Regions from separate parts of the Azonexus caeni genome, predicted to be linked through region 1. Evidence: predicted binding sites of a transcription regulator. Region 1 holds the regulator's gene; each other region holds the start of a gene.
The links. Region 1 encodes sigma-54, which starts transcription at its own class of promoters, with help from an activator protein. Its sites were predicted from a motif close to TGGCACGCTTNCTGCTNA; they were not measured.
Positions count from the first base shown of each region.

Region 1 (7,832 bases):
ATCATGGTGCGTAAGCACGAGGCCCTGCTCGACGGCAGAGGCATCATCTGCTTCGGCAGTTCGGCCAACGATACGGCCGCCGAGCGCATCGAATTCGAACACCTGTAAGCAGCGCGGCAACGCCGCTTTTCAAAGCGTTTCGTCGTTCATCACCCGGCTCTGCCGGTCAATGAAATCCTGCATCGAATCGATCCCGCGATACTGCAGGATGGTGTTGCGTACCGCCGCTTCCAGAAGTACCGCCAGGTTGCGCCCGGCGGCGACGGGAATCACCACCTTGCGCACCGGAACGCCCAGCACTTCCTGAGTCTGGGCATCGAGCGGCAAGCGTGGCGCATCTTCGGCAGCGATCGTCCGCTGCAGATGGACGATCAGCTTCAGCTTCATTTTCCGGCGCGACGCCGTTTCACCGAAGATGGTCCGGATGTTGAGCAGCCCAAGCCCACGTACCTCGAGAAAATCGCGCAACATGCCCGGGCAGCGGCCCTCGATCGTGGTCGGTGCAATGCGCGCCATTTCCACGACATCGTCGGCCACCAGGCCATGGCCGCGGGAAATCAGTTCGAGCGCCAGTTCCGACTTGCCGACCCCGGAATCGCCGGTGATCAGCACGCCCATGCCGAGCACGTCCATGAACACACCGTGCAGGCTGACCGTGTCGGCGAGGCGGGCGGAAAGATAGATGCGCAGGTGATCGATGACAGCCGAACAGTGCTTGGGCGAGAGGATCAACGGCACATCGGCCAGGCGACAGGCTTCGAGCACGAAATCAGGCGGCTTGAGTCCGTCGGCGACGATCATCGCCGGCGTCCTGGCCGACAGCAGGTCACTGAACAACTGGCCGAAACGGCGTTCGCCGATGCGCATCGCCCAGTCGTACTCGGCCTGCCCCATGACCTGCAGGCGTTCCGGGTGGATGATGTTGATGTGCCCGACGACGTCGGCGCCGTAATTGCTGGCCGCCTTCAGTTCGACCCGGCGGTCGGCGCGCTGACCGACCACCCAGTTGAACAGCAACTGCTCGCGGTTGTCCTGATATAGCTGCTCAAGGCTGATGTGGCGCACGGCGCGGAATCAGGATTTCTTGAACAGGGAGAGAACGGTCGCTACGTCGGGAGCTGCCAGCAGGGCTTCGCGGAAAGCGCGATCGGAGAAGCGTTGCGCCAGCTCGGACAGGATCTGCAGATGTTCCTCGGTCGCCTGTTCCGGTACCAGCAGGACGAAAAGCAGGGTTACCGGTCGGCCGTCCGGCGAGTCGAAGGGAATCGGCGTGGCCAGCCGGATCAGCGCACCAGCCGCCTGTTTCAGGCCCTTGATGCGGCCGTGCGGGATCGCGATACCCTGGCCGAGGCCGGTGGAGCCCAGCTTCTCACGGGCAAACAGGCTGTCGAAAATCTGCGTACGGGCCATGCCGAGACGACTTTCGAAAAGCATCCCGGCCTGTTCGAAAACACGTTTCTTGCTGCTCGCATCCAAATCAAGCAGGACCTGGTCGGCAGTCAGAATGTTGTCTAAGGGGTTCATGGGAGAGTGTTGAAGCAAAGAGACCGCAGCCGGAAACGACTGCGGTCAGGGCCGGCTTATTCGCCTTCTAGGTGCTGCGACGGCTTTTCACCACGGTGGTGATCCTGCACCTTCTGCTTGTATTTCTGGACCTGACGGTCGAGCTTGTCGAACATCGCATCGATCGCCGCGTAGAGATCGTCGCCGGCTTCCTCGACATGGATATCCTTGCCCGGCACGTGCAGGGTGACTTCCGCCTGCTGCTTGAGCTTTTCAACCGAGAGCACGACGCTGACGCCGGTAACCTTGTCGAAGTGACGCAGGACGGGTTCCAGCTTGTTCTCGACGTATTCGCGCAGCGCCGGGGTGACTTCAATGTGATGACCGCTGATTTGCAGATTCATTTTTTCTCCTCTCTCTACAGGGTCTTTCGTAAATTGACCGGCGGGATGTTCAACGATTCGCGGTATTTGGCGACCGTGCGTCGGGCAACGACGATTCCCTGCTGGCCTAGTATTTCGGATAATTGACTATCCGACAAGGGCTTCTTGCCATCCTCGGCCGAAATCAATTGCTTGATCAGGGCACGGATGGCGGTGGCAGAACAGGCACCGCCAGTATCGGTGGATACGTGGCTGCCAAAGAAGTATTTGAGCTCGAAAATTCCCCGCGGCGTCGCCATGTACTTCTGGCTCGTGACGCGTGAAATGGTCGATTCGTGGAGACCGAGCAGGTCGGCGATCTCGCGCAGGACCAGCGGCCGCATCGCGACTTCGCCGTGCTCGAAGAACTGGCGCTGGCGGTCGACGATGGCCTGGGTGACGCGGTGGATGGTCTCGAAACGCTGCTGGACGTTCTTGATCAGCCAGCGCGCTTCCTGCAGCTGGCCGCTCAGGTTGCCGTTGCCGCGCCGCTGCTTGGCGAGGATTTCCGCGTACAAACGGTTGATACGCAGGCGAGGGTAGGCATCGGGGTTGATGTAGGCCGTCCACTTGCCCTTGAGTTTCTTGACGATGACATCGGGCGTGATGTAACGGGCTTCAATCTGCGAATAGCCGGCAGCCGGCCGCGGATTGAGGCTGGTGATCAGCTCGTGGGCGCCCTTGAGGATTTCGTCGTCGCAACCGGTGAGCCGGCGGATCCGCGCAAAGTCACGGGCAGCCAGGAGTTCCAGGTGCTTGTCGGCGATGGCCATGGCCAGCGTCCGCTCGGCGCAATCTTCCTCGACCTTGAGCTGCAGCAGCAGACACTCGCGCAGATCGCGGGCGCCAACACCGGTCGGATCGAAGTTCTGGATGTGGCGCAGGGCGATGTCGAGTTCTTCGAGTTCGACTTCGTACTCGGCGGGCAGCGTTTCCCAGAGTTCCTCGAGCGGCGTCGCCAGGTAACCGTCGTCGTCGAGCGCCTCAATCAGGAAACGGACCAGACTGCGATCGCGTTCCGACATCTGGGTCATCCCCAGTTGCCAGCCGAGATGCTCGCGCAAGCTGACATTGGCCGCGTGACTGTCCTGCGGGTCGGTATCGTCGTCCTCGTCGCGCCCGGCGCCGGTAAAGGTGCCGGCATCGCTCGACCAGCGGTCGTCGTCGACGTCGTCAGGCGTCATCGGCGGCTCGCCCTGGACGTCCTCGCGGCTTTCCGGCGCAGCAGTGTTATCCGTCTGGCTCGTCTTGTCCGGTGAATCGAATTGCTGGGCGGCCGCGTACGATTCCGTCGGGCCGTCGTCGTCACGCTCCAGCATCGGATTTTCCAGCAGGTAGCGTTCGATCTCCTGCTGCATCTCGACCGTCGACAGTTGCAGCAGCTTGATCGACTGCTGCAGTTGCGGCGTCAGGGCGAGATGTTGCGAGAGTTTGAGCTGGAGAGCCGGTTTCATTGCGGAAATGGTCTGGTCACGAAGAGGTCAAAGCCGGAAATGTTCACCCAGATATACCTTGCGCACGCTTTCGTTGTCGACAATTTCTTCCGGCCGTCCAGAAGCCAGGACATGGCCGGCATTGATGATCACCGCGTGATCGCAGATGCCGAGGGTCTCGCGAACATTATGGTCGGTAATCAGGACGCCGATGCCGCGTTCCTTGAGGAAACGGATGATTTTCTGGATTTCCAGCACGGCGATCGGGTCGACACCGGCAAAGGGTTCGTCGAGCAGAATGAAGCGCGGGTTGGTCGCCAGCGCCCGGGCAATCTCGACGCGCCGCCGCTCGCCGCCGGAAAGCGCCGCCGCATTGACGTGGCGGACATGGCCGATGTGCAGTTCGCTCAACAACTCCTCAAGACGGGCAGCGATCTCGGTGGGCGACAGCTTCTGCAGTTCGAGCACCGCCTGGATGTTTTCCTCGACGTTCAACTTGCGGAACACCGACGCTTCCTGTGGCAGATAGGAGAGCCCGAGCCTAGCGCGGGCATGCATCGCCTGATGCGTCAGGCGCTCCTCGTCGATATAGACCTCGCCGCCGTCGGCGACCACCAGCCCGACGACCATGTAGAAGCAGGTAGTCTTGCCGGCGCCGTTCGGGCCAAGCAGACCGACCACCTCACCTGACCTGACTTCGAAGGAAACATCCTCGACGACGGTCCGCGCCTTGTAGCGCTTCTTGAGGTTATGGGCGGACAGGGTGGCTGACGGCAGGCTCATTCGTCTTCGACTCCACGCAGGACATGGCGGATCGCTTCATGGGAAAAGCCGCGATACTGCAGGAAACGCGTCTGTTTTGCACGCGCTTCCGGTGTTTCCGGCGGCTGACCGAACTTCCTGGCCCAGATTGCCCGGCAGCGCTCTACTTCATCGCCCGCTTCCGGCAGCGCCGCTTCGATCTCGCTCTCGCCGATACCGCGCTGCTTCAGTTCCTGCCGCAGACGGGCATTGCCGTAGCGCCCGGCATGGGCGACCACGCGTTGCCTGGCATAGCGATCGTCGGACAGCAGCCCCTGCTGCTCCAGGGCATCGAGCACCGCCAGCAGCGCCTCGCCGGACTCGGCCTGGGTGGCCAGTCGGGCATGCAGTTCGGCCCGGCTGTGCTCCCGCCGGGCCAGAAGTTGCAGGGCGCGATTGCGCAGTTCAGTCATCTCCAGCGGCGGAACGGGTCGGCTTGAGCACCTTGGCGGCGGCGGCCTCGCGGATCTTGGCCTCGATTTCGCGGGCGGTTTCCGGATGGCTGCGCAGGAACTCGCGCGCATTGTCCTTGCCCTGACCGATCTTCTCGCCCTGATAGGCATACCAGGCGCCGGACTTGTCGATCAGCTTGTGGGCGACGCCCATCTCGACGATCTCGCCCTCGCGGGAAATGCCCTCGCCGTAGAGGATGTCGAAGATGGCTTCGCGGAACGGGGGCGACACCTTGTTCTTGACCACCTTGACCTTGGTCTCGTTGCCGATCACCTCGTCGCCCTTCTTGATCCCGCCGATGCGACGGATGTCCATGCGCACCGAGGCGTAGAACTTGAGCGCGTTGCCGCCGGTGGTGGTTTCCGGCGAGCCGAACATGACGCCGATCTTCATCCGGATCTGGTTGATGAAGATGACCAGGGTATTGGTTTTCTTGATGTTGGCGGTCAGCTTGCGCAGCGCCTGCGACATCAGTCGGGCATGCAGGCCGACCATCTGGTCGCCCATCTCGCCTTCGATTTCGGCGCGCGGGGTGAGGGCGGCGACCGAGTCGATGACGATGATGTCAACCGAACCGGAGCGTACCAGCATGTCGGCGATCTCCAGCGCCTGCTCACCGGTGTCCGGCTGCGAAATCAACAGGTCGCCGACATTGACGCCGAGCTTCTGCGCGTATTGCGGATCGAGGGCATGTTCGGCATCGATGAAGGCAGCAACGCCGCCCAGCTTCTGCATCTCGGCGACGACCTGCAGACAGAGCGTGGTTTTGCCCGACGACTCCGGACCGTAGATCTCGACGACACGACCGCGCGGCAGACCACCGACGCCGAGCGCCAGATCGAGCCCGAGCGAGCCGGTCGACACGACCTGAATGCCTTCGTCGATCTCGGCATCGCCCATCTTCATGATGGAGCCCTTGCCGAACTGCTTTTCGATTTGTTGCAGCGCTGCGGCGAGCGCCTTTGCCTTGTTGTCGTCCATGTTCTTACCTCGAAACGTTGAGCGGATTATGGCACAGGGGCCAGGGATGGAACAAAAATTGCTGGCTGCATCATGATGCGCCATCGGCAGCGAACATGCCAATGGCAAATCGATTCGCTGCCGAATGCCACACTCAGGGGTGTATGCTTTGCGCCCCTGCCTGACGGACAGTATTTACTGTACAACTATACAGTATATCGATCATGAAATATCGTCTTCTCCGCTACCTGATCCCGACCTTGCTCGGTCTTTCCATTCTCGCCGCCCAGGCTCGTCCGGCAAGCTGGCACCGCTGGTTCAGCAAGATCGACGGGACGACAGTCTGCCTGCAGACCTCGCCTGGTAGCGGCTGGACTTATGGCGGTGGGCCGTTCCGCGACGCCCGCTGCAGCATCCCGGACCGCCGTTCCTGAACATGCAGGCTTACTGCCCACCCACCGAAGATCCCGTCGTCCTCCATGTCGACGACCAGTTGCTGGTCGTCGACAAGCCGAGCGGACTGCTTTCCGTGCCCGGTCGCGGCGCCGACAAGCAGGACTGCGTGATCAGCCGCCTGCAACGCAACTGGCCTGAGGCGATGATCGCCCACCGCCTCGACATGTCCACTTCCGGCCTCCTCGTCGTCGCCCGCGGTGAAGCGGTGCAGCGCGAGATGTACCGCCTGTTCCGCGAGCGGGCGGTGGACAAGCGCTACGTCGCCGCCGTCGCCGGCCTGATCGCCGACGATGCGGGCGAAATCGACCTGCCGCTGATCTGCGACTGGCCGAACCGACCCCGGCAAATGGTCAGCCACGAAATGGGCAAGCCGTCGCTGACGCGTTTCCGGGTCATTGCCCGCAACCCGGCGCTGGACGCAACGGTCGTCGAACTGGAGCCGGTGACCGGCCGCTCGCACCAGTTGCGCGTCCATCTGGCGGCGCTCGGCCACCCCATCCTCGGCGACGATCTGTACGCCGGCGCAGCCGCCAACCGGGCGGCACGACTGCTGCTGCACGCGGCAGAAATTGCCTTCCCGCACCCGGCGGATGGGCGACCGGCAAATTTTCGCTGCCCGGCGCCATTTATCGCGCTGGAAAAAGCCGCAATAACCTTATAATTCCGCGCATTTTCAACCCCTTGCCGTAGTCGACCCGCCATCATGCTGATCTGGTTCGTCGTCATCTATCTCGCCGTTTCCATCGGCATCGGCCTCTACGCCGCAACCCGGGTACACAATGCCCGCGACTACATCGTCGCCGGCCGCAACCTGCCGTTTCCCATCGTGCTGGCGATGGTCTTCGCCACCTGGTTTGGTGCCGAAACCGTACTCGGCATTTCCGCGACCTTCATCGACGAAGGATTCCGCGGCCTGATTTCCGACCCGCTCGGCGCCTCGATCTGCCTGATGCTGTTCGGCCTGATCTTCGCCAAACGGCTTTACCGCCTGAACCTGCTGACCCTCGGCGACTTCTTCCGGGTCCGCTTCAACCGCAAGGTCGAAGTCGCGCTATCGACGGCCATCATCATTTCCTACCTCGGCTGGGTTGGCGCCCAGATGGCTGCCCTCGGCCTGGTCTTCAACGTCCTCAGCGACGGTGGCATCTCGCTCACCCAGGGCACCCTGATCGGCGCCGGCGTCGTCCTGCTGTACACGCTGTTCGGCGGCATGTGGTCGGTGGCGATGACCACCTTCGTGCAGATGATCGTCATCGTCCTCGGCCTGCTTTACGTCACCTGGCTGGCCGGCGACATGGCCGGCGGTTTTTCGGCCGTCGTCGGCAAGGCGGCGGCCGACGGCAAGTTGAATTTCCTGCCCAGCGCCGACCTGCTCGACATCGTCTCCTGGATCGCCGCGCTGCTCACCATGGCGCTCGGCTCGATCCCGCAGCAGGACGTCTTCCAGCGGGTCAACGCGTCGAAGAACGAATGGGTCGCGGTCTGGGGCACCACGCTGGGCGGTGCGTCCTATTTCCTGTTCGCCGCTGTCCCGCTCTTCCTTGCCTATTCGGCGACGCTGATCGATCCGGCACTGGTGACGCGGCTGATGGCCGAGGATTCGCAACTGATTCTGCCGCAACTGATCATCCAGTACATGCCGATCGGCGCCCAGATCATCTTCTTCGGCGCCTTGCTCTCGGTGATCATGAGTACTGCTTCCGGCACGCTGCTGGCACCGGCCGTCACCTTCTCCGAAAACATCCTGCGCGGCCACTACCCGCAGATGACCGACCGCCAACTGCTGCTCGCCACGCGTGCCGCC
Region 1 is NZ_JBKJAD010000001.1:205,317-213,148, reverse strand. It holds gene ACLIIZ_RS00940 (FHA domain-containing protein) at 1-108, shown strand, start outside; gene hprK (HPr(Ser) kinase/phosphatase) at 130-1,065, opposite strand; gene ptsN (PTS IIA-like nitrogen regulatory protein PtsN) at 1,075-1,524, opposite strand; gene hpf (ribosome hibernation-promoting factor, HPF/YfiA family) at 1,581-1,907, opposite strand; gene ACLIIZ_RS00920 (RNA polymerase factor sigma-54) at 1,922-3,379, opposite strand; gene lptB (LPS export ABC transporter ATP-binding protein) at 3,407-4,141, opposite strand; gene recX (recombination regulator RecX) at 4,138-4,572, opposite strand; gene recA (recombinase RecA) at 4,565-5,593, opposite strand; gene ACLIIZ_RS00900 (hypothetical protein) at 5,797-6,006, shown strand; gene ACLIIZ_RS00895 (pseudouridine synthase) at 6,009-6,689, shown strand; gene ACLIIZ_RS00890 (high affinity choline transporter 1) at 6,732-7,832, shown strand, end outside.

Region 2 (7,832 bases), on a different contig from region 1:
CCGGTGCTGTTCGACATCGCCGCCCACGCCGATCCGGCGCATCCGCCAACCTTGCTCGTCGTCGACGACGTTCCGGAGAACATCCACGAACTGCTCGCCGCGCTCAAGGACGAATACACCATCATGGTCGCCAGCAGCGGTGCCAAGGCGCTCGATGTCCTGCACGGCAGCGTGCTGCCCGACCTGATCCTGCTCGACATCGTGATGCCGGAACTCGATGGCTATGAAACCTGCCGCCGTATCAAGGCGCTGCCGCAGGGCAACCGGATTCCGGTGATCTTTGTCACGGTGATCGACGCCACCGAGGAGAAGGTCCGCGGCTTCAACCTCGGCGCCGCCGACTACATCACCAAGCCCTTCGACATCGACGAGGTACGGGCGCGCATCCGCAATCATCTCGAACTGGCGCGCCTGCGTCGCTTTCTGGAAGACCTTGTGGCCCAGCGCACGGCGCTGCTTCAGGTCAGCGAAGAGAAGTACCGCACCCTGGCCTACCGCGATCCGCTGACCGGCTTCGCCAACCGCGTCCTGTTCGCCGAGATGCTGCAGCATGCGATCCTGCACGCGGCTACCAGCCAGGGGGAGTTCGCGCTGCTCAGCATCGATCTCGACAATTTCGCGATGATCAACGAAAGCCTCGGCCACAGCCTGGGCGACCAGTTGCTGATCGAAGTCGGCCAGCGCCTGCAGAGCCTGCTGCCGGAGCGCGACGCCATCGCCCGCACCGCCGGCGACGAATTCAGCGTCATCCTCGACTGCGGCGACGAGGCGCCGGCGATCGACCTCCAGGCCCAGCGGATGATCGACGCCCTGGCCGCGCCTTTCGTGCTCAAGGGGCAGAGCGTCTATGTCGGCGCCAGTATCGGCATCGCCGTTTTTCCGGGCGATGGCGGCAGCACCGAGACCCTGCAGAGCAATGCCGATGTCGCTCTGCATCAGGCCAAGGTCCAGGGACGCGGCGGTTTGCGTTTCTTCTCGCCGGAAATGGGGCTGCGCGCCAAGCAACGCCTGCAACTCGAGGCGGAGTTGCGCCAGGCCTTGAGCAACGGCGAACTGCGCGTGCATTACCAGCCGCAGGTCGACCTGATCAGCGGCGACATCGTCGGCCTCGAAGCGCTGGTCCGCTGGCTGCATCCCGAGCGCGGCCAGATCCTGCCGGCGGAGTTCATCCCGCTCGCCGAAGAGAGCGGGCTGGTGGTGGCGCTGGGCGACTACGTGTTGCGCGAAACCTGCCGGCAGATCAAGCAGTGGGCGGACAACGGGCTGGCGTCGCGGCAGGTCGCGGTCAATGTCTCGGCCGTCCAGCTAAGTCGCGGCCGACTGGTCGAGTCGGTCAGGGAAGTCCTCGTCGAGACCGGCATTTCCCCGCAGCAACTCGAACTCGAAATCACCGAGAGCTTCCTGATGGTCGACCGGGATCAATCCTTCAAGGTGCTCGAGGAACTCAAGGCGCTCGGCATCCGCCTGTCGATCGACGACTTCGGCACCGGCTATTCCTCGCTCGGCTACCTGCAGCGGCTGGAAGTGGACAAGTTGAAGGTCGATATCTCCTTCGTCCGCGACATGACGACCAATCTCGGCAACGCGTCGATCGTCAAGGCGGTCATCGCCCTCGGCCACAGTCTCGGTCTCGAGGTCGTCGCGGAAGGCGTCGAGGAGAGCGGGCAGGCGCGCTACCTGCGCTCGCTGCGCTGCGACGTCATGCAGGGTTTCCTGATCAGCCGGCCCTTGCCGGCGGAAGAAATGACGCGTTTCCTGATCGCCTACGAGCCGGCGAAGATCCCGGTCGATAACGAGGCGACGTCGACGCTGCTGCTGGTCGATGACGAGCCGGGCATTCTCAGTTCGCTGTCGCGGCTGCTGCGCCGCGAGAACTACCGCATCCTGACCGCCAGTAGTTGCGAGGAGGCGCTGCGGCAACTGGCCGAGCACCAGGTCGGGGTCATCATCATCGATCAGCGGATGCCCGGCATGAGCGGCACCGAGTTGCTCGCCCGCGCCCGGGCCATGCACCCGAAGACGGTGCGCATGGTGCTTTCCGGTTATACCGCGCTGGACAGCCTGACCGAGGCGATCAACCGCGGCGAGATCTACAAGTTCCTGACCAAGCCCTGGGACGACGCGGAAATGATCCACACCGTGCGCGACGCCTTCCGGCATTACGGCGAATCGATCGACGCGGCGGCGGGCTGAGGCGGCGCTCAGTGCCGCCCGCCGTGCTTTTCCCTGAATTCGCGGATCGTCTGCAGGAAGGCGTGCAGTAGCGGCGAGCTTTCGTCGCTGCGGTAGATGCAGCTGAGATCGACGACCGCGTCGGGGGCGTTGGCCAGGCGGCGGTAGACGACGCCCGGCACGCTCAGGCTGCTGGCCGCTTCCGGGACCAGGCTGAGGCCGAAACCGGCGGCGACCAGGGCGACGCTGGTCGGCGCGTCGCCGACTTCCTGGGCGACCTGCGGCTCGAAACCTTCGTCGGCGCACAGGGCCCAGACCTTGTCGATGAAGCTGGGGCGGGCGCCGCTCGGAAACAGGATGAGCGGCTGGCCGGCCAGTTCCTTGAGCAGGATCGCCGGCTTGGCGGCGAGCGGGTGTTTTTCGTTGAGGGCGACCATGATGCTTTCGATCATCACCGGTTCGCTGGCGATGTCGGGCAGCGGCGCCAGCATGCGGTTGAAACCGGCGATGATGCGGTGCTGGCGCAGGGCTTCGATCTGTTCCTTCTTGCTCATCTGGTGCAGGGCGATCTGCACGTCGGGGTGGCGGGCGCGGAAGGCGTGCAGCACCTTGGGAATGACGTCGAGGATGCCGGAGCCGAAGATGCCGATGTCCATCTTGCCACGCTTGCCCTGACCGGCCTCGCGCACGCGCTCGACGGCCTGGGTCATCAGGTCGCGGATGTTGCGGGCGTCGCGCAGGAACATCTCGCCGGCTTCGGTGAGTTCGACGCCGCGCGCCGTGCGCAGGAAGAGTTGGGTGCCGAATTCCTCTTCCAGTTGCTGGATCTGCCGCGTCAGCGGCGGCTGCGAGATGTGCAGGCGGTTGGCGGCGCGGCCGATGTTGAGTTCTTCGGCGACGGCGATGAAGTATTTGAGTTGGCGGAATTCCATGCCGCGTTCTCCGTCAGACGCCGTCCTTCTTCTTCAGGCGGTATTGCAGTTGCGGCCGGGTGATGCCGAGCGTGCGCGCGGCGCCGGCCAGGTTGCCGTCGGCACGCTTGACGGCTTCGTCGATGAGGCGGGTTTCCAGGTCGTCGAAGGCGATGCCGCTGTCGAGGATGGCGCTGATCAGGTCGGACTTGGCGCCGGGTTCCGGTTGCGCTTCCAGGCTGCCCGCCTGGCTGATCTGCGTTTCGTGGAAGTCGCTGACGGCGACGTTGGCGAACAGGTGCTCGATCTCGATCCAGCCGCCGTTGGGGGCGAGGATGATGCCGCGTTCGATCATGTTTTCCAGTTCGCGCACATTGCCTGGCCAGCGGTAGCTCTTGATCGCCTGCATCGCCTTGTCGCTGACGCCGAGCAGTTTCTTCTCGTAGAGCGTGCAGAAACGTTCGAGCATGGCGTCGACCAGTGGCGGGATGTCGGCCAGGCGTTCGCGCAACGGCGGAATCTGGATCGGGTACACGCTCAGGCGGTAGTAGAGGTCGGAGCGGAAGCGGCCTTCCTTGACCGCCGTCTGCAGGTCGACGTTGGTGGCGGCGACCAGGCGAATGTTCAGCTTGCGCACGCGGTCGTCGCCCAGGCGCTCGATCTCGCCTTCCTGCAGCACGCGCAGCAGCTTGGCCTGGGCGGCGAGCGGCAACTCGCCGATTTCGTCGAGGAACAGGGTGCCGCCGTCGGCGCGCTCGAACTTGCCCATGCGCGAGGTATGCGCGCCGGTGAAGGCGCCTTTCTCGACGCCGAACAGTTCGGACTCGATCAGGTCGTTGGGCATCGCCGCGCAATTGACGGCGACGAACGGTCCCTGCTTGCGCTGGCTCATCTGGTGCAGGGTGCGCGCGAAGCGCTCCTTGCCGACGCCGGTTTCGCCGAGCAGGAGGACGGTGACCTGGGTGCCGGAGGCGCGCGTAACGAGGTCGTAGGCGTGCTTGAAGCCGACCGAGTTGCCGACCAGTTGCTGGGTCTGCACCTGTTGCGTGATGGTCGTGCGCAGGTAGTCGACCTGGTGGCGCAGTTCGAGCAGGCGGTTGAGCATCGAGTCGGATTCGAAATAGCTGGCGTGCTCCTCGGCGTCTTCCCACTCCTCCAGCGGCTTGCCGACGATGCGGCAGTTGTTGTGGCCGCAGGCGACGCACTCGACTTCCTTGAACAGGATGAAGCGGCCCATGAAGGCCGAGGTGTAGCCCGAGGCATAGCCGATCTGCGACCAGCAGACAGGGTCTTCCGAACGCCCCAGTTCGCGCAGGTGGATGTCCTGTTCCCAGGAGTTCTCCCACAGGAATTCGCCGTAGAAGCTGCCTTTTTCGAAATCGATCGCCATCTCGACCGGCGTCACGCGCACGACGCCTTCCAGCATGTGCAGTTGCGGGCCGGTGAAGAAGGCATCCTGCAGCGACTGGTTGCCGCGGATGCGCTTGGCCAGTTCGGCGTCGCTGACGCCGGCGGCGTAGCCCATGCGGGTCAGCAGGCGACGGGCGTGTTCCTTGCCGACCGAGCCGACCAGCTCGCGGCGCAGGGCGCCGAGCGCCGTGGTGTGCATCAGCACCATGCGGTTTTCGGCCAGCCAGATCGTGCCGTCCTTCTCGCAGAACTTGACGAGGTTGCGCAGGTCGTTCGATTCCGGGTAACGGATGATGGTCATCTTGTCTCTCTGTCCTGGCGGGCTTGCCCGGGTGGATGGGGGCCTCTTTTTATTGGGGTGCTGGCGCCGGCAGGGCGCCGTAATTTTCTCGAGATTATTTCACGGTTTCCCTTTTCGTGGGGCATATCGCAATACGTAATTCCAGACTCGCCGTGAGAGCTGTGCTGTTGATCATTTAGTTAATCATCGGGAAATCAGTTCATTGGATCGTAACGATGCACCGCAGCATTGCACTGGGCTTGTTTTGCTGATTTCCATAAAAACAAAGACTTGGTTGTCTGGCACGCTCCTTGATAAAGAAGACGCGGCAGCGATGTGCGCTGTGCGGATTTCAGGAGACAGAAGATGGGACAGCAGGAGAGGCAGAGCAGCACGTTCGACGCCGGGCGTCGCTACGTCCGTATCTGCAAGCGTCGTCCGGATGGATTCATCGAATTCGAGTTCGCGATCGGCGATCCGGAACTGGCTGTCGAGCTGATGTTGCCGGAATCGGCATTTCACGAGTTCTGCCTGGCCAACGAGGTGATCGTGCTCGATCCGGCAACGTCGGAAGGCGACTGGGTTTCCCGGTTGAACGATGCCTCGCGCCAGGGCTTTGAAGACGCAGTTTGACGAAGTTTCAACACCCCCGTTCGCGGGAATAACGACAGGAGACAAACATGCAGATTGATCTGCGCACCGTGGCGATCAAACCCTTGCGCCACACCTTCGACCACCTGGTCGAACGCTTCGGCGACAAGCCGGCCAGCCGCTACCAGGAAGGCAGCTACAACATCCAGCAGGAACACATCTTCCACTACCGGCCGAGCTGGGACGCCGACAACGTGCTGTTCGACAAGAAGCGCACCAAGATCCGGATGAAGGACTGGTACGCGCTGAAGGACCCGCGCCAGTACTACTACGGCTCCTACACCATCGCCCGCGCCCGGCAGCAGGAAGCCGCCGAGTCGAGCTTCGAGATGATCGAGGATCGCGGCCTGGCCGAACTGATCCCGGCCGAACTGCGGCAGACCGCGCTCGACGTCCTGGTGCCGATGCGCCACGTCGAGTGGGGTGGCAACATGGGCAACTCCTACATCGCCGCCTACGGCTACGGCACGGTCATCACCCAGCCCTGTCTCTACCACGCGATGGATCACCTGGGCGTCGCCCAGTACCTGACCCGCATCGGTCTCGTCCTCGACGGCCCGGACGCGCTGGAAACCGCCAAGTCCGCCTGGATGTCCTGCCCGAACTGGCAGCCGCTGCGCGAGCACGTCGAGAACCTGCTGGTGCTGCAGGACTGGTTCGAAATCTTCGTCGCCCAGAACCTGGTCCTCGAAGGCCTGCTCAATCCGCTGCTCTACGACCACCTCGACGCCGACTTCTCGGCCAAGGGCGGCACCGCGATCTCGATGATGACCCGCTTCATGGCCGAATGGTCGACCGAGACCGCCAAGTGGGTCGATGCCCAGATCAAGGTGGCGGCCGCCGAGTCGCCGGAGAACAAGGCCCAGCTGAGCGCCTGGGTGACGCACTACCGCGCCGAAACGCTCGCCGCGCTGGCACCGATTGCCGCCCGCGCCTTTGGCGAACCGTCGGCCGATGTGCTGGCCGACGTCGCCGCCGAATTCAATGCCCGCTGCGCCAAGCTTGGCCTGGCCGTCTAGGAGTTTTCATGTCTACCGTATTCATCGCCTTTCAAACCAACGAGGACACCCGGCCGATCATCGAGTCGATCCTCGCCGACAACCCGCATGCCGTGCTCGACGAGCAGCCGGCCATGGTCAAGATCAACGCCGAGGGCAGCCTGGTGATCAAGCGCGAATCGATCGAAGAGCGCATCGGTCGCGATTTCGACCTGCAGGAGTTACAGGTCAACCTGATCACGCTCTCCGGAAACATGGATGAGGACGACGACCAGTTGACGCTGGCCTGGAAAAACTGAGCAAGGAGAACTCTGATGGACATGAAAGCCACCAAGAAAAAGCTGGGCCTCAAGGAAAAGTACGCCCACATGACGCGCGGCCTGGGCTGGGACACCACCTACCAGCCGATGGACAAGGTCTTCCCGCAGGCTGCCTTCGAAGGCATCAAGATTCACGACTGGGACAAGTGGGAAGACCCCTTCCGCCTGACTATGGACGCCTACTGGAAGTACCAGGCCGAGAAGGAACGCAAGCTCTACGCGGTGCTCGACGCCTTTGCCCAGAACAACGGCCACCTCGGCATCACCGACGCCCGCTACCTGAACGCGGTCAAGCTGTTCCTGACCGGGATTTCGCCGTTGGAGTATGTCGCCCACCGCGGCTTTGCCGCCGCCGGCCGCAACTTCCCCGGCGTCGGTCCGCGCGTCGCCTGCCTGATGCAGTCGATCGACGAAGTCCGCCACGCCCAGACGCAGATTCACGCACTGTCCAACTACAACAAGTTCTACGAAGGTTTCCATGCCGGCGCCACGCACCAGATCGAACGCGTCTGGTACCTGTCGGTGCCCAAGTCCTTCTTCGACGATGCCTTCAGTGCCGGTCCCTTCGAATGGATGATCGCCATCGGCTTCTCCTTCGAATACGTGCTGACCAACCTGCTGTTCGTGCCCTTCATGTCGGGCGCCGCCTACAACGGCGACATGGCCACCGTCACCTTCGGCTTCTCGGCCCAGTCCGACGAAGCCCGGCACATGACGCTCGGCCTCGAATGCATCAAGTTCATGCTGGAGCAGGACCCGGACAACCTGCCCATCGTCCAGAAGTGGATCGACAAGTGGGCCTGGCGCGGCATCCGCGTGCTCACCCTGGTCGGCATGATGATGGACTACATGCTGCCCAAGCGCGTGATGAGCTGGAAGGAAGCCTGGGAAATCTATTTCGAGCAGAACGGCGGCGCGCTGTTCAACGACCTGGCCAAGTACGGCATCAAGGTGCCGGAGTGCATCACCCAATGCACGGTCGACAAGGAACACATCTCGCATCAGGCCTGGGCCACCTTCTACCAGTACGCCCACGCCTCGGATTTCCATACCTGGCTGCCGAACGACGAGGAAATGGACTGGCTGTCGG
Region 2 is NZ_JBKJAD010000010.1:38,035-45,866, forward strand. It holds gene ACLIIZ_RS11360 (EAL domain-containing protein) at 1-2,193, shown strand, start outside; gene ACLIIZ_RS11365 (LysR family transcriptional regulator) at 2,202-3,104, opposite strand; gene ACLIIZ_RS11370 (sigma 54-interacting transcriptional regulator) at 3,118-4,794, opposite strand; gene ACLIIZ_RS11375 (phenol hydroxylase subunit) at 5,140-5,406, shown strand; gene ACLIIZ_RS11380 (aromatic/alkene monooxygenase hydroxylase subunit beta) at 5,454-6,443, shown strand; gene ACLIIZ_RS11385 (MmoB/DmpM family protein) at 6,452-6,721, shown strand; gene ACLIIZ_RS11390 (aromatic/alkene/methane monooxygenase hydroxylase/oxygenase subunit alpha) at 6,737-7,832, shown strand, end outside.
Region 2: a site for sigma-54 is predicted at 5,074-5,091, ahead of ACLIIZ_RS11375 (phenol hydroxylase subunit). Genes of this name have one in related genera too.

Region 3 (7,832 bases), on a different contig from region 1:
AGCAGCTTTCCATCTGGTCGAGCATGGCGTTGACGTTGTTGCACACCGTGCCCAGTTCGTCGCGCCGGTTGTTCGGCGGAATCCGCTTGCCGATGATGCCCTGGGCGATTTCGCCGGCGATGCGGGAAATATGGTTGAGCGGGTCGAGGGCGACGCGCAGCTTGTGCAGGTAGAAGAAGCCGCTACCGATGCCGAAGGCCATCAGGCAGGCGAACCACAGCCAGTCGATGGCGAGCCAGCCGTGGGTGGCCATGCCGATCAGGCCGGCGATGAAGAGGAGGGCGTTGAGAAAGACGACTTCGACGATGGCGCTGGTGATGAAGGGCGAACGCTGCATGAGGCTTTCCTGGCGGATGGAGGCGGAGACGGCGGGATTCTTGCCGGCGAATGTTACGGCAGGACGCGGCGGCCGTGCCAGCACGGCCGCGCCGGTGCGGTCAGAACTGTTTGACCTCGATGTTCAGCGTCTGGATGCGGTAGGCAATCTGCCGCGGTGTCATGCCCAGGATGCGTGCCGCCTTGGCCTGCACCCAGCCCGCCTGTTCGAGCGCGGCGATCACCCGCTCGCGTTCCGACAGCGAGGGATCGGCGAGGTCGACCTCTTCCGCCGGGGGCGCTGCCGGCGGCGCGCTGGCGAACGATGCCGGCCCGCCGTTGCGCAGCGGCCGCCCGGAGCTGCGCTCGCGGCTACTCGGGAAGCGGATCAGGTCGACGTCGATGCGGCCGTCTTCGGAGAGCACGGCGGCGCGTTCCAGGCAGTTCTCCAGTTCGCGCACGTTGCCCGGCCAGTCGTGGCTGGCCAGCCGACGCTGCGCCATGTCGGTCAGCGTCAGCTTGCGCTTCTGGTCGTTGCCGATCTTGCCCAGCAGGTGGCGGGCGATGTCCGGGATGTCCTCGATCCGCTCGCGCAGCGGCGGCAGGAAGAGCGGCATGACGTTGAGGCGGTAGAACAGATCCTCGCGGAAGTCGCCCATCTCGACAGCGGTTTCCAGATCGCGGTGGGTGGCGGCGATGATGCGCACGTCGACCTTGATCGTCTTGCTGCCGCCGACCCGCTCGAACTCGCCTTCCTGCAGGATGCGCAGCAGCTTGGCCTGGAAGGCGGCGGAAACTTCGCCGATTTCGTCGAGGAACAGGGTGCCGCCGTTGGCCTGCTCGAAACGGCCCTTGCGCGCTTCGACGGCGCCGGTGAAGGCGCCGCGCTCATGGCCGAAGAGTTCGGATTCGAGCAGGTTTTCCGGCAGCGCCGCGCAGTTGAGCTTGACCAGCATGTTGCGGGCGCGCGGCGAGTTGTAGTGGATGGCGTTGGCGATCAGTTCCTTGCCGGTGCCGGTTTCGCCGCGGATCAGCACGGTGGTGTTCCACTTGGCGACCATCCGGGCCTGGTCGAAGACCCGGCGCATCACCGCCGAATGGCCGACCATGCTGTCGAAGCCGTGCTGGTGGCGGACGGTGCGCCGCAGCAGGTCGCGTTCCTCGAGCAGCGAGGACTTTTCCTGGGCGACGTCCATCGCCAGGCGCAGGTTCTGGCCGATCAGGTTGGCGACCATTTCGACGAACTGGGCGCGTTCCTCGAGCAGCCCGTCTTCCGGCGCTTCCGGCTGGACCGCGAGAACGCCCTGCAGGTTGCCGCCGACCTTGATCGGCACGGCGATGAAGGGCAGTTCCGGCTCGTAGATGCGCATCCGGTTGAGGAAGCGCGGCTCGTCGGCGACGCGCATCAGCTTGATGCTGCGCGGCCGCTCCAGGATCAGGCCGATGATGCCTTCGCCCGGTCCGTACTGGGCGGTGTCGGCGTCCGGGCCGTCCGGGTTGTAGATGGTATGGACGGCGAGCTTGCCGCTTTCGGCATCGACGACGCCGATCAGGCCGCGCGTCAGCCCGGCTTCCTCGTGCAGCACGCGCAGCACTTCGCGCAGCGATTCGCGGAAGTTGAGCGACCGGCTCAGTTCCCGGCTCACCGCATAGAGCGCGGAAAGGAGCAGGATGTTGAGTTCGTGCGTGCGGCAGAAGCCGCCTTCCGGGGGGCAGTCGTCGGCGTTGTGGATGGTGTGGTGTTCCTGCATGCTCATGGTCCTGATCAGATCGGGTCGCCGTCGACGCGGAATTCGACGATGGCGGCGCAGCCGCCGCTCGGGCTCTCGTCGAGATCGATGATGCCGCCGTGGTCGGCGACCACCTGCTGGGCGCGCGACAGGCCGGTGCCGATGTGCTTGCCGCTGCCGTTCTTGGCCGTGAAGAAGGGTTCGAAAGCCTTGTGCCGCCACTCCATCGGGATGCCGGGGCCGCTGTCGAGGACCGAGACGCGGATGCAGTCGTCGATCACCTCGCTCTTGATCTGCAACTCGCGGCGCGGCCAGCCCTTGACGTTCATCGCTTCGATCGCGTTCTCGACCAGCGCCTTGAACAGCATGCGCAGTTGCAGCGGTCGCCCGGGCAGCGGCGGCAGCACTGCCGACGGCTGCCAGTCGACGGTGATGCCGGCCTTGAGCAGGCGCGCCGTACACACTTCGAGAACGTCGCGCAGGATTTCGTTGAGATTGACCCGCACCACCATTTCCTGCGGGCTCTGCGGAATCACCTGGCGCAGCGACTCGACGTGTTCGCGGCTGGTTTCCAGCACATGGCGCAGCATCTCGGCGCTGCCCGGGTCGCGCCGCTGCAGCACGGCGATCGCCGACGCCATCACGTTGAGCGGTTCCTCGAGGCGGAAGACGGCGGCCGACAGGCCCTCGCGGATCGCCGCCGTGCGTTCCTCGTCGGCCAGCGAGGCCTTCAAAGCGGCGCCCTTGGCGCGCTCCTGTTCCTCGCGCAGGTTGGTGATGTCGGAAATCACCAGCAGCAGGCCGGGCTGGCCGGCGGCGCAGAAATAGCTGTCGGCGCAGTCGTTGTGCATCTCGATCGCCGAGGCGCTGACCGACAGCCAGCGGGCGCGGCCGACCGGGCTGTCGAGGCGCATCTCGCGGTTGGTGAATTCGCAGCGCCGGATGTCGCCGGCCAGCGCCTCGTACCATTCCGGCGCCAGCGCATCGAGCAGGCGGTGCGCCGGTTCCTTGGCGCGCATGTCGGTGACCAGCTTCTTGTATTCCTGGTTGTCGAGGACGACGCGGCCGGCCGGGTCGAGCAGCGCGAAGGCGACCGGTGCCGCATCGACCACCGATTCGATCAGGTGCTTGTGGTTGCGTAGCGAACGCTCAAGCCGGTGTAGTTCGGTGACGTCGCGGTGCATGCCGAGGAAGTGGGTGATTTCGCCAGCGGCGTTGTGCACCGGCGTGATCGACACTTCAGCAAGGTAGGTGCCGCCGCACTTGCGCTTGTTGAGCAGCTTGCCCGACCACGGCTGGTGCGCCTGCAGCGCGGTCCACATTTCCTGGTAGAGCTCGCGCGGCGTGGTGTGGTTGGAAAGCACCGATTCGTTGAGGCCGACGATTTCCTCGGCGCTGTAGCCGGTGATCCGGCTGAAGCTGTCGTTGGCGTAAAGGATGCGTGCCTTCGGGTCGGTGATCGAGATCGCCAGATCGGCCTGGCTGACCGCCTGGCGATAGACGTCGGGCGGCAGGAGATCCTTCAGGTCCTGAAGGCTGGGCGTCTCGGGTTGAGTCTGGGCCGGCATGGGGTACTCCGCAGGGGCGTCAAAAACGATGCGGTGTTTAAAGCAGGTTTCGTGCCGCACCCTGCGGATTTTCTGAAATGCACGGTTTGGCGGGGCTTGGGCGGGAATTCGACAATTTTCCTGTGGGCTTTGCGACAAAGTGTTGCGGAGAAAACGCACCACTTTGGTGTGCGCTCTGGAAAATGGGCACGGAATGGCCCGCCCAGGGCCTTGGCGATGGATGGCACGGCTTATGCAGTACTGGCGGTGATCTTCCTTTCGAGACTTCCGTCCATGAGCGAAATCCTCTTATTGCTGCTCTCCACCGCGCTGGTCAATAACGTGGTGCTGATCAAGTTCCTCGGCCTCTGCCCGGTGATGGGCGTCTCGAAGAGCGTGGACAGCGCCTTCGGCATGGGCCTGGCGACGACCTTCGTCCTGGTGCTCGCCAGCGCCGCTTCGTGGATGCTCGACAACTGGTTGCTGCAGCCGCTTGGCCTCGGCTACCTGCGCATCCTTTGCTTCATCCTGGTGATCGCCTCGGTCGTGCAATTCACCGAGATGTTCATCAAGAAGTCGAGTCCTGGCCTCTACCAGTCGCTCGGCATCTACCTGCCGCTGATCACCACCAACTGCGCCGTCCTTGGCGTTGCGCTGCTCAACGTGCAGCAGCAGTTCAGCCTGTTCAAGAGCCTGCTCTACGGCTTCGGTTCGGCGCTCGGCTTCACGCTGGTGCTGCTCATCTTCGCCGGCCTGCGCGAACGCGTCGCGCTGGCCCGGGTACCCGCCGCCTTCGCCGGGGCGCCGGTCGCCTTCGTCACGATCAGCCTGCTGGCCCTGGCCTTCATGGGCTTTTCCGGCCTCAACGTCTGAAAAGGAGGAATCCGATGATCGCCGCCATCCTCAGCCTGACCCTGCTCGGCGCCGCGCTCGGTGTCGTGCTCGGCCTTGCCAACCGCGTCCTCAAGGTCGAGGGCAATCCCGTCGTCGAAGAACTGATCGCCATGATGCCCGGCTCGAACTGCGGCCAGTGCGGCTTCCCGGGTTGCCCCGGGGCGGCCGAGGCGATCGTCGCCGGCACGGCGCCGCCGACCTGCTGCCCGCCCGGCGGCAAGGCGTTGGCTTCGGCGATTGCCGCCAAGCTCGGCATCACCGTCGATCTTTCGGCGCTCGGCGACGACGGTCCGAAGATCGCCGTCGTCGCAGAAGAACTCTGTATCGGCTGTTGCCGCTGCTCCAAGGTGTGCCCGACCGACGCCATCATCGGCGCCGCCAAGCAGGTACATAACGTCTTCCGCGAGGCCTGCACCGGTTGCTCGGCCTGCGTCGAGAAATGTCCGACCGAGGCGCTGCTCATGAAGCCGGTCCCGGTCACCCTGCAGCATTGGGTGATGCCCAAGCCGCTGACTGCGTGAGAGCGAAAACCATGGGCTTCATGAATCTGTTCAAGCATGTCCTCGGCGACGACTGGGGCGTCCATCCGGAAGATCACAAGCGGCCGGCGGCCGATCGCCCGGTGCGCACGATGCCGGTGCCGGCCAGGCTCTTCCTGCCGCTGCAGCAGCATCTCGGGGCGCCAGCGCGGCCGGTCGTGCTGGTCGGCCAGAAAGTGAAGAAGGGCGAGCTGATCGCCGAGGCGCAGGGCATGATCTCGGCGCCGCTGCACGCGCCGACCTCGGGCAGCATCGCCGCCGTCACCGAAATCACCGCGCCGCACCCCTCCGGTCTGAGCCTGCAGGCGATCATTCTCGAAGCCGACGGCCTTGACGAATGGGGCGAGCTGCACGGCTGCGCCGATCCCTTCGCGCTGGACCCGGCGGAAATCGGCAAGCGGGTCGCCGCCGCCGGCGTCGTCGGCCTGGGCGGTGCCGCCTTCCCGTCAGCGGTCAAGCTCAACGGCGCCTCGCGTTCCAAGGTGACGACGCTGATCATGAACGGCGGCGAGTGCGAACCCTACCTGTCCTGCGACGACCGCCAGATGCGCGACCATGCGGCGGCCATCGTCGACGGTATCCGCATCATGCTCCACGCCACCGGCGCCGCTGTCGCCCTGGTCGGCATCGAGGACAACAAGCCGGAAGCCATCGCCGCCATGCGGGCCGCCGCCGCCGGTGTCGACAAGGTCGAAATCCGGCCGGTGCCGGCGCGCTACCCGATGGGCTCGGAAAAACAGCTGGTGCAGGTGCTGACCGGCAAGGAAGTGCCGGCCGACGGCCGCACCTTCGACATCGGCGTCATCGTCCATAACGTCGGCACCGCGCTCGCCGTGCGCGCCGCGATCCGCGAAGGCAAGCCGCTGATCTCGCGCCTGCTGACGGTCAACGGCAACTGCGCCAGCGAACCGGGCAACATCGAGGTGCGCATCGGCACCCTGGCCGAGGAAGTGCTGGCCTTCGCCGGCGGCTTGAAGGGCGACGGCCTCGGCCTCGCCCGCCGGGTGCTCGGCGGGCCGATGATGGGCATGCAGATTCCGCACTGGCGGGTGCCGGTGGTCAAGGGCAGCAGCGGCATCCTGGCGCTCGACGCCGACGAGGTCGTGGCCCGCGACCCGAACCCGTGCATCCGCTGCGGCTCCTGCGTCAAGGCCTGCCCGATGGGGCTGCTGCCGCTCGAAATGAGCGCCCGCATCCGCAGCGAAGCCTACGACGAAGCGGTCGCCTACGGTCTCAAGGACTGCATCGCCTGCGGCTGCTGCGCCTACGTCTGCCCGTCGCAGATCCCGCTGGTCCAGTACTTCGTCCATGCCAAGGGCGAACTCGCCGCCCAGGATCGCAGCAAGCTACGCAACGACGCGACCAAGAAACTCGCCCTGCAACGCCAGGAACGCCTCGAGCGCGAAGCCCGCGAACGGGCGGAAGCCGCGGCCAAGCGCAAGGCCGAACGGGAAGCCGCGGCGGCGGCCAAGGCAGCGGCCGAAGCCGCGACCAAGGCGGCGTCGGCTTCGGCAGCCGAGGGGCAGGGGGTGGTATGAGATTGGGGGCTTGCGCCTGGCTTGAGTTGGCGGATTCCGCTGCTGAGCGGTGGGCGGCTTTGGTTTCGGAGGCGCCTGTTTCCGCGCCTGACGCGCGGGCGTGCTTGGTTGTTGAACCGCTGGGTTCCGCCGCTGACCGGCGGGCGTACTTTCTTTTTTGTGGAAAAAAGAAAGTAGCCAAAGAAAAAGCCACCCCAGGTTACGCGGTCGGCTGCGTCGACTCCCCTGCGCTACTCGAAGGGCCGGGCGGCTGCGCAACTCGGCCCTGCGGGCCTCAGACAGTGCTCGCCGACTTCCCCCGGCCCTTCTCCGTTGCTCGGCGCTCCACATGGGGGCCCCAAAAGGCGTCTCTGCTGAATGGCCAAGGTTTAAAACATGACTCTCTCAGCAGCGCTCGGTTTGCCGGGCCCCTTGGGAGGCGCCGAGCAACGCAGGCGTTGGCGGGAAAAGGGCGAGCACTGTCTGAGGGGCAAAGCCCCGAGTTGCGCAGCCCCCGCCAACGGCGAGTAGCGCAGGGCACCCGCGCAGCGGGCGCCGACCTAGGGTCGCCTTCTTCTTTGGCTACTTTCTTCTTGGCGAAGCAAGAAGAAAGTACGCCCGCCGGTCAACGGCGGAACCCAGCGGTTAATCAACCAAACACGCCCGCGCGTCAGGCGCGCAACCCAGCGGTCAATCAACCCAAGATGCCCGCCCGTCCGGCGCGGAAAACAGCGGTTCAGCAAGCAGATTCGCAAGCAACTCCCGAATACCAAGCACCCCAACGAGGAACCCCCTCATGACTCCCCTCTCCATCACCACCCAGCCCGTGGCTTCGCCTCATGCTCACGGCGGCAATTCGGTCGGCCGGACGATGTTGCGCGTCCAGTTCGCGCTGGTGCCGGCAACCTTGTACGGTTTCTGGCTCTACGGCTGGCCGTCGTTCTTCCTGTGGTTGCTGACCATCCTCTCCTGCGTCGGTTTCGAGGCGCTGTCGCTCAAGCTGGCCGGCAATGTACGTATCCGGCGCACGCTGTTCGACGGTTCGGCGGTGCTCACCGGCTGGCTGCTGGCGATGACGCTGCCGCCCTGGGCGCCGTGGTGGGTGGCGGTGGTCGGCGGGTTCATCGCCATCGTCATCGGCAAGCAGGTGTTCGGCGGGGTCGGCCAGAATGTCTTCAACCCGGCGATGGTCGCCCGCGTCGCGCTGCTCGTCTCCTTCCCGTTGCCGCTGACGCAGTGGGTGTTGCCGGAAGCGATGGCGACGACGGTGCCGCCGGATTTCATCGCCGG
Region 3 is NZ_JBKJAD010000018.1:69,843-77,674, reverse strand. It holds gene ACLIIZ_RS15730 (methyl-accepting chemotaxis protein) at 1-337, opposite strand, end outside; gene nifA (nif-specific transcriptional activator NifA) at 438-2,072, opposite strand; gene nifL (nitrogen fixation negative regulator NifL) at 2,081-3,613, opposite strand; gene rsxA (electron transport complex subunit RsxA) at 3,887-4,465, shown strand; gene ACLIIZ_RS15710 (RnfABCDGE type electron transport complex subunit B) at 4,480-5,007, shown strand; gene rsxC (electron transport complex subunit RsxC) at 5,028-6,563, shown strand; gene ACLIIZ_RS15700 (RnfABCDGE type electron transport complex subunit D) at 7,339-7,832, shown strand, end outside.
Region 3: a site for sigma-54 is predicted at 3,835-3,852, ahead of rsxA (electron transport complex subunit RsxA). Genes of this name have one in related genera too.

Region 4 (7,832 bases), on a different contig from region 1:
TCAGCCACTCGTGCAGGCCGCCTTCCAGCAGATCGTCGATGCGGCCGTAGCGCAGTTGCGAGTAGAGCTGCCCGGCCTGCCGCGTCGTCTCCCCGGAATGGCTGTTGGCGACCAGTTCCAGGTTCTTGACCACGCCGCTCAGGCAAAAGCGCAAGGAGCGCGGCATGTCGCTGTTGAGGATGAGCAGTTCGGCAACCCGTTCCGGCGTGATGACGTCGCGGTAAACCTTGCGGTAGACCTCGAAGCCGGACACCGAGCGGAGCAAGGCGCCCCACTGGTAGAAGTCGGTCGCTTCCTCTTCCTCGCCGTGCGGGCGCAGCACGTGGTATTTGACGTCGAGGATGCGCGCCGTGTTGTCGGCGCGCTCGAGCAAGGTGCCGAGACGGATGAAGTGGAAAGCCTCGTCCTGCAACAAGGTGCCCAGCGTCGTCCCGCGCGACAGCGAGGAACGCATCTTGACCCACTCGCAGTAGTCGCCGATGCCGGCATTGACGATCTGCTCGAAGCTCTTTTCGCGGGCTTCCAGCCAGGTCGAGTTCATCGTTTCCCACATCTCGGTGGTCAGCGTGCCGCGTACGGCGTGGGCGTTCTCGCGTGCCAGGCGCAGGCAGCTATGGATCGACGAGAAATTGTCGGGATCGCTGACCATGAAGCGCAGCACGTTTTCGCCATTGACCGTCGAATACTTGGCGGCATAGGTTTCTTCCAGGCTGTTCAGGGCAATGATCCCGGCCCAGCTCTGGTTGGCCGCCTCTTCGGATTGCGGCACCAGCGACATCTGCCAGGTGACGTCGAGCAGGCGGGCGAGATTCTCGGCGCGCTCGATGTAGCGCGACATCCAGAACAGGTGATCGGCAGTGCGGCTCAGCATGATTCATCCTCCAGAACCCAGGTATCCTTGGTGCCGCCGCCTTGCGACGAATTGACGACGAGCGAGCCCTTGGTCAGCGCGACCCGGGTCAGGCCGCCGGGCACCATGTTCACGCACTTGCCCGAGGACAGCACGAAGGGCCGCAAATCGAGGTGGCGCGGCGCGATGCCTTCCTCGACGAAGGTCGGGCAGTTGGACAGCGCCAGCGTCGGCTGGGCGATGTAGCCGTCCGGCTTGGCCAGCAGTAGCTGGCGGAACTTCTCGATCTGCTCCTTGGTCGAGGCCGGGCCGACCAGCATGCCGTAGCCGCCGGCGCCATGCACTTCCTTGACCACCAGTTCGGCCAGGTGGTCGAGCACGTAGGCGAGATCGTCCTTCTTGCGGCACATGTAGGTCGGCACGTTGTTCAACCTCGGCTCCTCGCCGAGGTAGAAGCGGATCATCTCCGGCACGTAGGGGTAGATCGACTTGTCGTCGGCGACGCCGGTGCCGATCGCGTTCGACAGGGTGACGTTGCCGGCCTGGTAGGCCTTCAGGATGCCGGGCACACCGAGCGCCGAATCGGCACGGAAGGCGAGCGGGTCCATGAAGTCGTCGTCGATTCGCCGGTAGATCACATCGACGCGCTGCGGCCCCTGCGTCGTGCGCATGTACACCGTGTCGTTCTTGACGAAGAGGTCGCGCCCCTCGACCAGCTCGACGCCCATCTGCTGGGCCAGGAAGCTGTGTTCGAAATAGGCGCTGTTGTAGGCGCCCGGCGTCAGCACCACCACCGTCGGGTCGGCGATGCCCTGCGGCGCGACGGCGCGCAGTTTTTCCAGCAGCATGTCCGGGTAATGCTGGACCGGCGCCACCTTGTGCCGGGCGAAGAGTTCGGGGAAGAGCCGCATCATCATCTTGCGGTCCTCGAGCATGTAGGAGACGCCGGAAGGAACCCGCAGATTGTCTTCGAGCACGTAGAACTCGCCAGCCCCGGCGCGCACCACGTCGACGCCGGCGATGTGCGCGTAGATGCCGGCAGGCACATCGACGCCCTGCATCACGGCGCGGTACTGCGCGTTGTTCAGCACCTGCTCAGCCGGAATCTTGCCCGCCTTGAGGATCTCCTGGTCGTGGTAGATATCCCACAGGAACATGTTGAGCGCCCGCACCCGCTGGCGCATCCCACGTTCCAGCGCCTTCCATTCCTGAGCGGGGATGATGCGCGGAATGATGTCGAAGGGAATCAGACGTTCCTTGCCGGCTTCCTCGCCATAGACGGCGAAGGTGATGCCGACGCGGTGAAAGGCCAGGTCGGCTTCGGCCCGCTTGCGCTCGATGCGCTCCGGCGGCGTCTCGCGCAGCCAGTTTTCGTATCCCTTGTAGTGCTCCCGGACGCCGCCGTTGGCGTCATACATCTCGTTATAGAAGTTCATGTTGGACTCGTCACTGAGGATGCTCTCGAAGATCTTTCAGCAGAATCCATGCCACGCCCCAAAATGGCATCGAATCAGTGAGTTGGCAAAACCCTACGCAAACCACCGCCCCAATCTGGTGCTGCACCAATTCAAGCTGGTGCAAAAAAAATCGCCGGCGGCTGCCGGCGATTTTCAAGGCTGGAACATATTTGCGTCAGGCGCGTTCGAGAATGACCGCAATCCCCTGGCCGCCGCCGATACACATGGTGACCAGCGCGTACTTGCCGCCGATGCGTTCCAGTTCGTACAGCGCCTTGGTAGCGATGAAGGCACCGGAACAACCAACCGGGTGGCCGAGGGCGATGGCACCGCCGTTCGGGTTGGTCTTGACCGGATCGAGGCCGAGCACCTTGGACACCGACAGGGCCTGCGCGGCAAAGGCTTCGTTGGATTCGATGACGTCCATCTGGTCGAGCGTCAGGCCAGCCTTCTTCAGCGCCAGCTTGGTCGCCGGGATCGGGCCTTCGCCCATCACGTCGTTCGGCACACCGGCAACGGCGTAACCGGCGATGCGGGCACGCGCCTTGTAGCCAGCCTTGGCGGCGACGTCGGCGGCGGCGAGCACGAAGAAGGCGGCGCCGTCATTGATGCCGGAAGCGTTACCGGCGGTAACCGTACCGTCCTTCTTGAACGCCGGCTTCATCTTGGCCAGGCTTTCCATCGTCGTGCCGCGCTTCGGATGCTCGTCGGTATCGAAGACAACTTCGCCCTTGCGCGTCTGCTTGACGATGGGAACGATCTGCGACTTGAAGTAGCCGGCGTCGATGGCGGCGGCGGCACGACGCTGCGACTCGACGGCGAAGGCATCCTGCGCTTCACGGGTGATGCCATGCTTTTCCGCCAGGTTTTCGGCGGTAATGCCCATGTGGCCAACGCCGAACGGGTCGGTGAGGACGGCGACCATCGAATCGACCGCCTTGGTGTCACCCATGCGCGCGCCGGAACGCAGCGCCGGCAGCAGGTAAGCAGCCTTCGACATGACTTCGACGCCACCGCCGATACCGTAGTCGGCATCGTTCAGCATGATGTTCTGGGCGGTGGTGACGATGCCCTGCAGGCCGGAGGCGCACAGGCGGGAAACCTGCATGGCGACCGATTCCATCGGCAGGCCGGCCTGGATCGAGGCGACGCGCGAGGCGTAGGCATAACGGGAGTCGGTCGGCATCGTCGTGCCGACGGTGACGTAGTTGATCTGCTGCGGATCGACGCCGGAACGGGCGATCGCTTCCTTCATCACGATGCCGGCCAGTTCGCTGGTATCGAAATCGGCCAGGGAACCGCCGAAGGCGCCAATCGGGGAACGGACCGCGCTCAGGACAACAACTTCTCTGCTCATGTAGAACTCCTCTTAAAAATTATTTTCAGCCCGCCAGATTGGCCAGCCCCAACAAAAAGAGCAACAACACCCACAGCACCGTCGCCCGCCAGACCAGACCGACGGCGCTCTGCATGAAATCGACGTCGGCCGGTTCGCCGAGGCCGAGTTCGGCCCGATCGGAAACCTCGCCTTCGTCCACCACCGAACCGCCCAACTGAACGCCGAGCGCTCCTGCCCCACTCGCCAGCACGATGCCGAGATCGCGATCCGGCCACAGCGCCGGCTGCGTCCGCCAGCAATGCACGGCATCCTCGAAATCGCCGACGACGGCGAAGGCCGACGCCGTCGTCCGCAACGGCAACCAGTCGATCAGGGCGAAAGCCTGCCGGGCGAATGTTACGAACTCATTATGCGCCGCGCCGCCGAGCACTGTCCAACGCTCGCGCATGACCAGCGCCAGACGATAGAGCAGCGCGCCGCACGGCCCCGGCAGCAGCACGAACCAGAGCAGGACGGCAAAAACATGCCGGTGCGAGGCGGCCAGCGCGCCCTCGATCGACAAGCGCGCCACTTCGCGCGCGCTCAACCCTTGCGTCGGCCGGTCCTGCCATTCGCCGAGCAGTTGGCGCGCGCGCTCAAGATCGCCAAGGCGCAAGGCGAGCTGGATTTCGGTGTAATGGTGACTGAACTGCCGAAAGCCCATGGTCAGGTAGAGCACACCAACATTGAGCAGCCAGGCAAGCGCCGGACTCACCGCGTAGCAAGCGTAGTAGAACCCGGCCAGCAGCACGACCGGCAGGGCAACCGCGACCAGCCAGGCGCCGATCCCGTGGTGGTGGGCGCCGGCATTGAAGCGCGATTCGATGAAATCGGCCCAGGCCTCGAGTGGCGTCGCGACGATGCGCCGGTAGTCCAGCGGTTTGAACTGCTCGATCAGGAAAACGGCGATCAGCGAAAGGAGGCTCATGGGGCAAGGCGGCAATCAACTGCCATGTTTCTTCGTATCGGAGTCAAGATACCACAAGCCTTTCGCTCAGCGAACGGATCATGCCGGCGGTTGCCCCCCAGATGAAATGTCCGGCATAGGGCATGGCATAAAAATGGCGCAGCGCGCCGCGCAGATGGACCGAATGCCGCTGGTGGTTGGACTGGTCGAGCAGGAAGGTGAGCGGCACCTCGAAAATCTCGGCCACCTCGAAAGGATCGGGCGTCAGGTCGAAAGGCGGGGTCACCGCGGCGACCACCGGCACGACGCAAAACCCGGTGCCGGTACGGTACTCCGGCAGGTAGCCGAGGACTTCGACATGGCGCCGGGAAAGGCCAATTTCTTCCTCGGTTTCACGCAACGCGGTAGCCAGCGGCGAATCGTCGGCCGCCTCGACCCGCCCGCCGGGAAAGCTGACCTGGCCGGCGTGGTCGCGCAGATGGGCGGTACGCTGCGTGAGCAGCACGGTATGACCGGCGGCGCGCCGGATGATCGGGAACAGCACGGCGGCAGGCGTCAGGTTGGCGTTCGTCGCACCGTCCTCGACCACCACCTCGCCTGCCGGCGGATTGGTCAGCAAGCTGCGGCGCAGGCTTTCCAGGTCGATGCTCATGCGCCGGCCGAGTCCTCCTCGATTTCGGCGTGAACCGCCGACAGCGCATCCTGCAGGGTTTCCTCGCTCAGGCCATTGATGCTGGTGGCGACGACGTCGGCCGCCTCGACGGCGGCCACCGGCAAGCGCTTGCTATCGAGCGAAGCGATCAGCGCGGCGCTGGCGCCGACCACGCGCAACAGCGCCTGGCGTTCGCCCATCAGCATTTCCAGTTCCTCGCGCAGCAGCGCGATCTCGTTTGCCTGTTGTGGCATGGTCTCTCTCCTAATAGCGCTTTTTCAGCGTCATCGTACTGCCGTCGCGCTGCATTTCCATCCGGTTGAGAAAACTCATCCCGAGCAGGGCGATCGGCAGGTCATGTTGGTGGATCGCCGCGTCAACCTGGTGCAGCGTGACGCCGCCGACGCGCACGCTGTCCAGCTTGACCACGCTGATCATGGTCTGGCCGTTGGCGGTTTGCGAAAACCCCTTCTGGCCACGGTTGAAATCCAGCCCCATGCGCCGCGCATCGCTGGCGCCGAGGGAAATCATGCTCGCTCCGGTGTCGACCAGGAAACGCACGGAAGCGCCGTTGATCGTCCCAATGGTGACGAAATGCCCCTGGCCGTCGGCGGTCAGCACGATCTTCTCGCCGGCACCGTCGGAGGCCAGGCCAACCGCGTGCTGGCCGACGCGCAAGGGGCGCTTGCGGCCGCCGATCTCGATCACCGCCTGATCGCCCTGCACCGAAATCACCTTGATCCCGTCGACCGTGCTGCCGACCGGCACCGCCCGCGGCGGCGCGCCGTTGATCATGAGCAGCGCCTTGCTACCCATGACACCGGCCAGGCCAACCTCCTGCGCCAGAGCGACGGAGCTCAGACAGGCCAGGCATGCCAGCGTAGAATGCGGCATCCGGAAACGCTTTGCGAGTACAGCCATGAAACCCGTTGCCATCTTTCGTCACTCCCCCACCGAAGGTCCGGGCTATTTTGCCATATTCCTTGAGCGACAAGGGATTCCGTGGGAATTGATCGCCGTCGACGAAGGCGCGGCGGTGCCCGGGAGCGCCGAGGATTTCGCTGGCCTCTGTTTCATGGGCGGGCCGATGAGCGTCAATGATCCGCTGCCGTGGATCGATTCGATCTGCGCCCTGATCCGCGACGCCGTCGCGCGCGACATTCCGGTAATCGGCCATTGCCTGGGCGGCCAGTTGATCAGCAAGGCACTCGGCGGCCAGGTGACGAAGAACCCGGTCAAGGAAATCGGCTGGGGCGAGGCGCTGGCCGAGGACAATGAAATCGCCCGCCGCTGGCTGGGCGATTTCGCCGGCCGGGCGAACACCGTTTTCCAGTGGCACGGCGAGACCTTCAGCATTCCGCCCGGCGCCAGCCGGCTGTTCGCCAACGCCTACTGCGCCAACCAGATGTACGTGCTCGGCCCGCACCTGGGCATGCAGTGCCACGTCGAGATGACGCCGGAGATGATCGCCACCTGGGCCAGCCAGTGGGGCGACGAGGCACTGGCCGTCGGCGATCAGCCGAGCGTGCAGACGCCGGACGAGATGAACGGCCAGGTCGGCGCGCGCCTGCCGGCGATGCGCTCACTCTCCGACCAGCTTTACACCGCCTGGATCGCCAACCTGCGCCGGTAAACGCAAGCGGGCGGCCAAGGCCGCCCGGCGGGTCCGCTGCCGGCGGTCAATCGCGGTAGTTGCCGTCCTTGATCGGGAAGTCGGTGATCTTCGAGCGGACCAGCGCGATCGCCTCGCGCAACTCGTCGATCTTCTTGCCGGAAACGCGCACCGCGTCGCCCTGGATCGAGGCCTGCGCCTTGAGCTTGGCGTCCTTGATCAGCTTGACGATCTTCTTCGCCAGTTCGCTGTCGATGCCGTCGCGGATCTTCATTTCCTGCTTCGACTTGTTGCCGGAAACGCTCTGGATCTTCTGCACGTCGAGCCGCTTGACGCTGTCCTTTTCCTTCTTTTCCATGGCCGGGAAAAGCAGGTCCTTGATCTGGTCAAGCTGGAACTCGGAATCGCCCCACAGCGTGATCACTTTGTCCTTCTCGTTCAACTCGACCTTGGCCGAGGTGCCCTTGAAGTCGTAGCGGTTTTCGATCTGGCGCGATGCGACATCGACGGCATTCTTCAATGCCACCATGTCGGCTTCGGAGGTGAAGTCAAATGACGGCATGATGGCTCACCCAAAGTGGCAGACGTAGTGGTAAGGCTCGTCGCAGGCGATCTCGAAGCTGGAATTGCCCGGCACGTTGAAGGATTCGCCAGCGCCGTAGGTCTTCCACTCGCTCTCGCCCTTCAGCTTGACGCGGCAGGCACCGCCGACGCCTTCCATGATTTCCGGCGCGCCGGTGTTGAAGGTCAGGCTGGCCGGCAGGATCACGCCGACCGTCTTCTTCGTGCCATCGGCGAGGATGACGGTGTGGCTGACGCACTTGCCGTCGAAATAAACGTTGGCCTGCTTGACCACGGAAACGTTGTCGTATTGCGACATTTCAGATACCCCAGATTTTTTGAATCACGGACTTGGCGATGAAGCCGAGCATGCCGAAGGAGAGGACGAAGAAGAGGACGAAGGTCCCCGTCTTGC
Region 4 is NZ_JBKJAD010000022.1:32,151-39,982, reverse strand. It holds gene ACLIIZ_RS17265 (alpha-E domain-containing protein) at 1-871, opposite strand, end outside; gene ACLIIZ_RS17260 (circularly permuted type 2 ATP-grasp protein) at 865-2,286, opposite strand; gene ACLIIZ_RS17255 (acetyl-CoA C-acyltransferase family protein) at 2,483-3,664, opposite strand; gene ACLIIZ_RS17250 (CobD/CbiB family protein) at 3,690-4,613, opposite strand; gene ACLIIZ_RS17245 (CoA pyrophosphatase) at 4,657-5,244, opposite strand; gene ACLIIZ_RS17240 (hypothetical protein) at 5,241-5,498, opposite strand; gene ACLIIZ_RS17235 (retropepsin-like aspartic protease family protein) at 5,509-6,165, opposite strand; gene ACLIIZ_RS17230 (type 1 glutamine amidotransferase) at 6,164-6,877, shown strand; gene ACLIIZ_RS17225 (YajQ family cyclic di-GMP-binding protein) at 6,924-7,418, opposite strand; gene ppnP (pyrimidine/purine nucleoside phosphorylase) at 7,425-7,736, opposite strand; gene ACLIIZ_RS17215 (DUF2788 domain-containing protein) at 7,738-7,832, opposite strand, start outside.
Region 4: a site for sigma-54 is predicted at 2,323-2,340, ahead of ACLIIZ_RS17260 (circularly permuted type 2 ATP-grasp protein). Genes of this name have one in related genera too.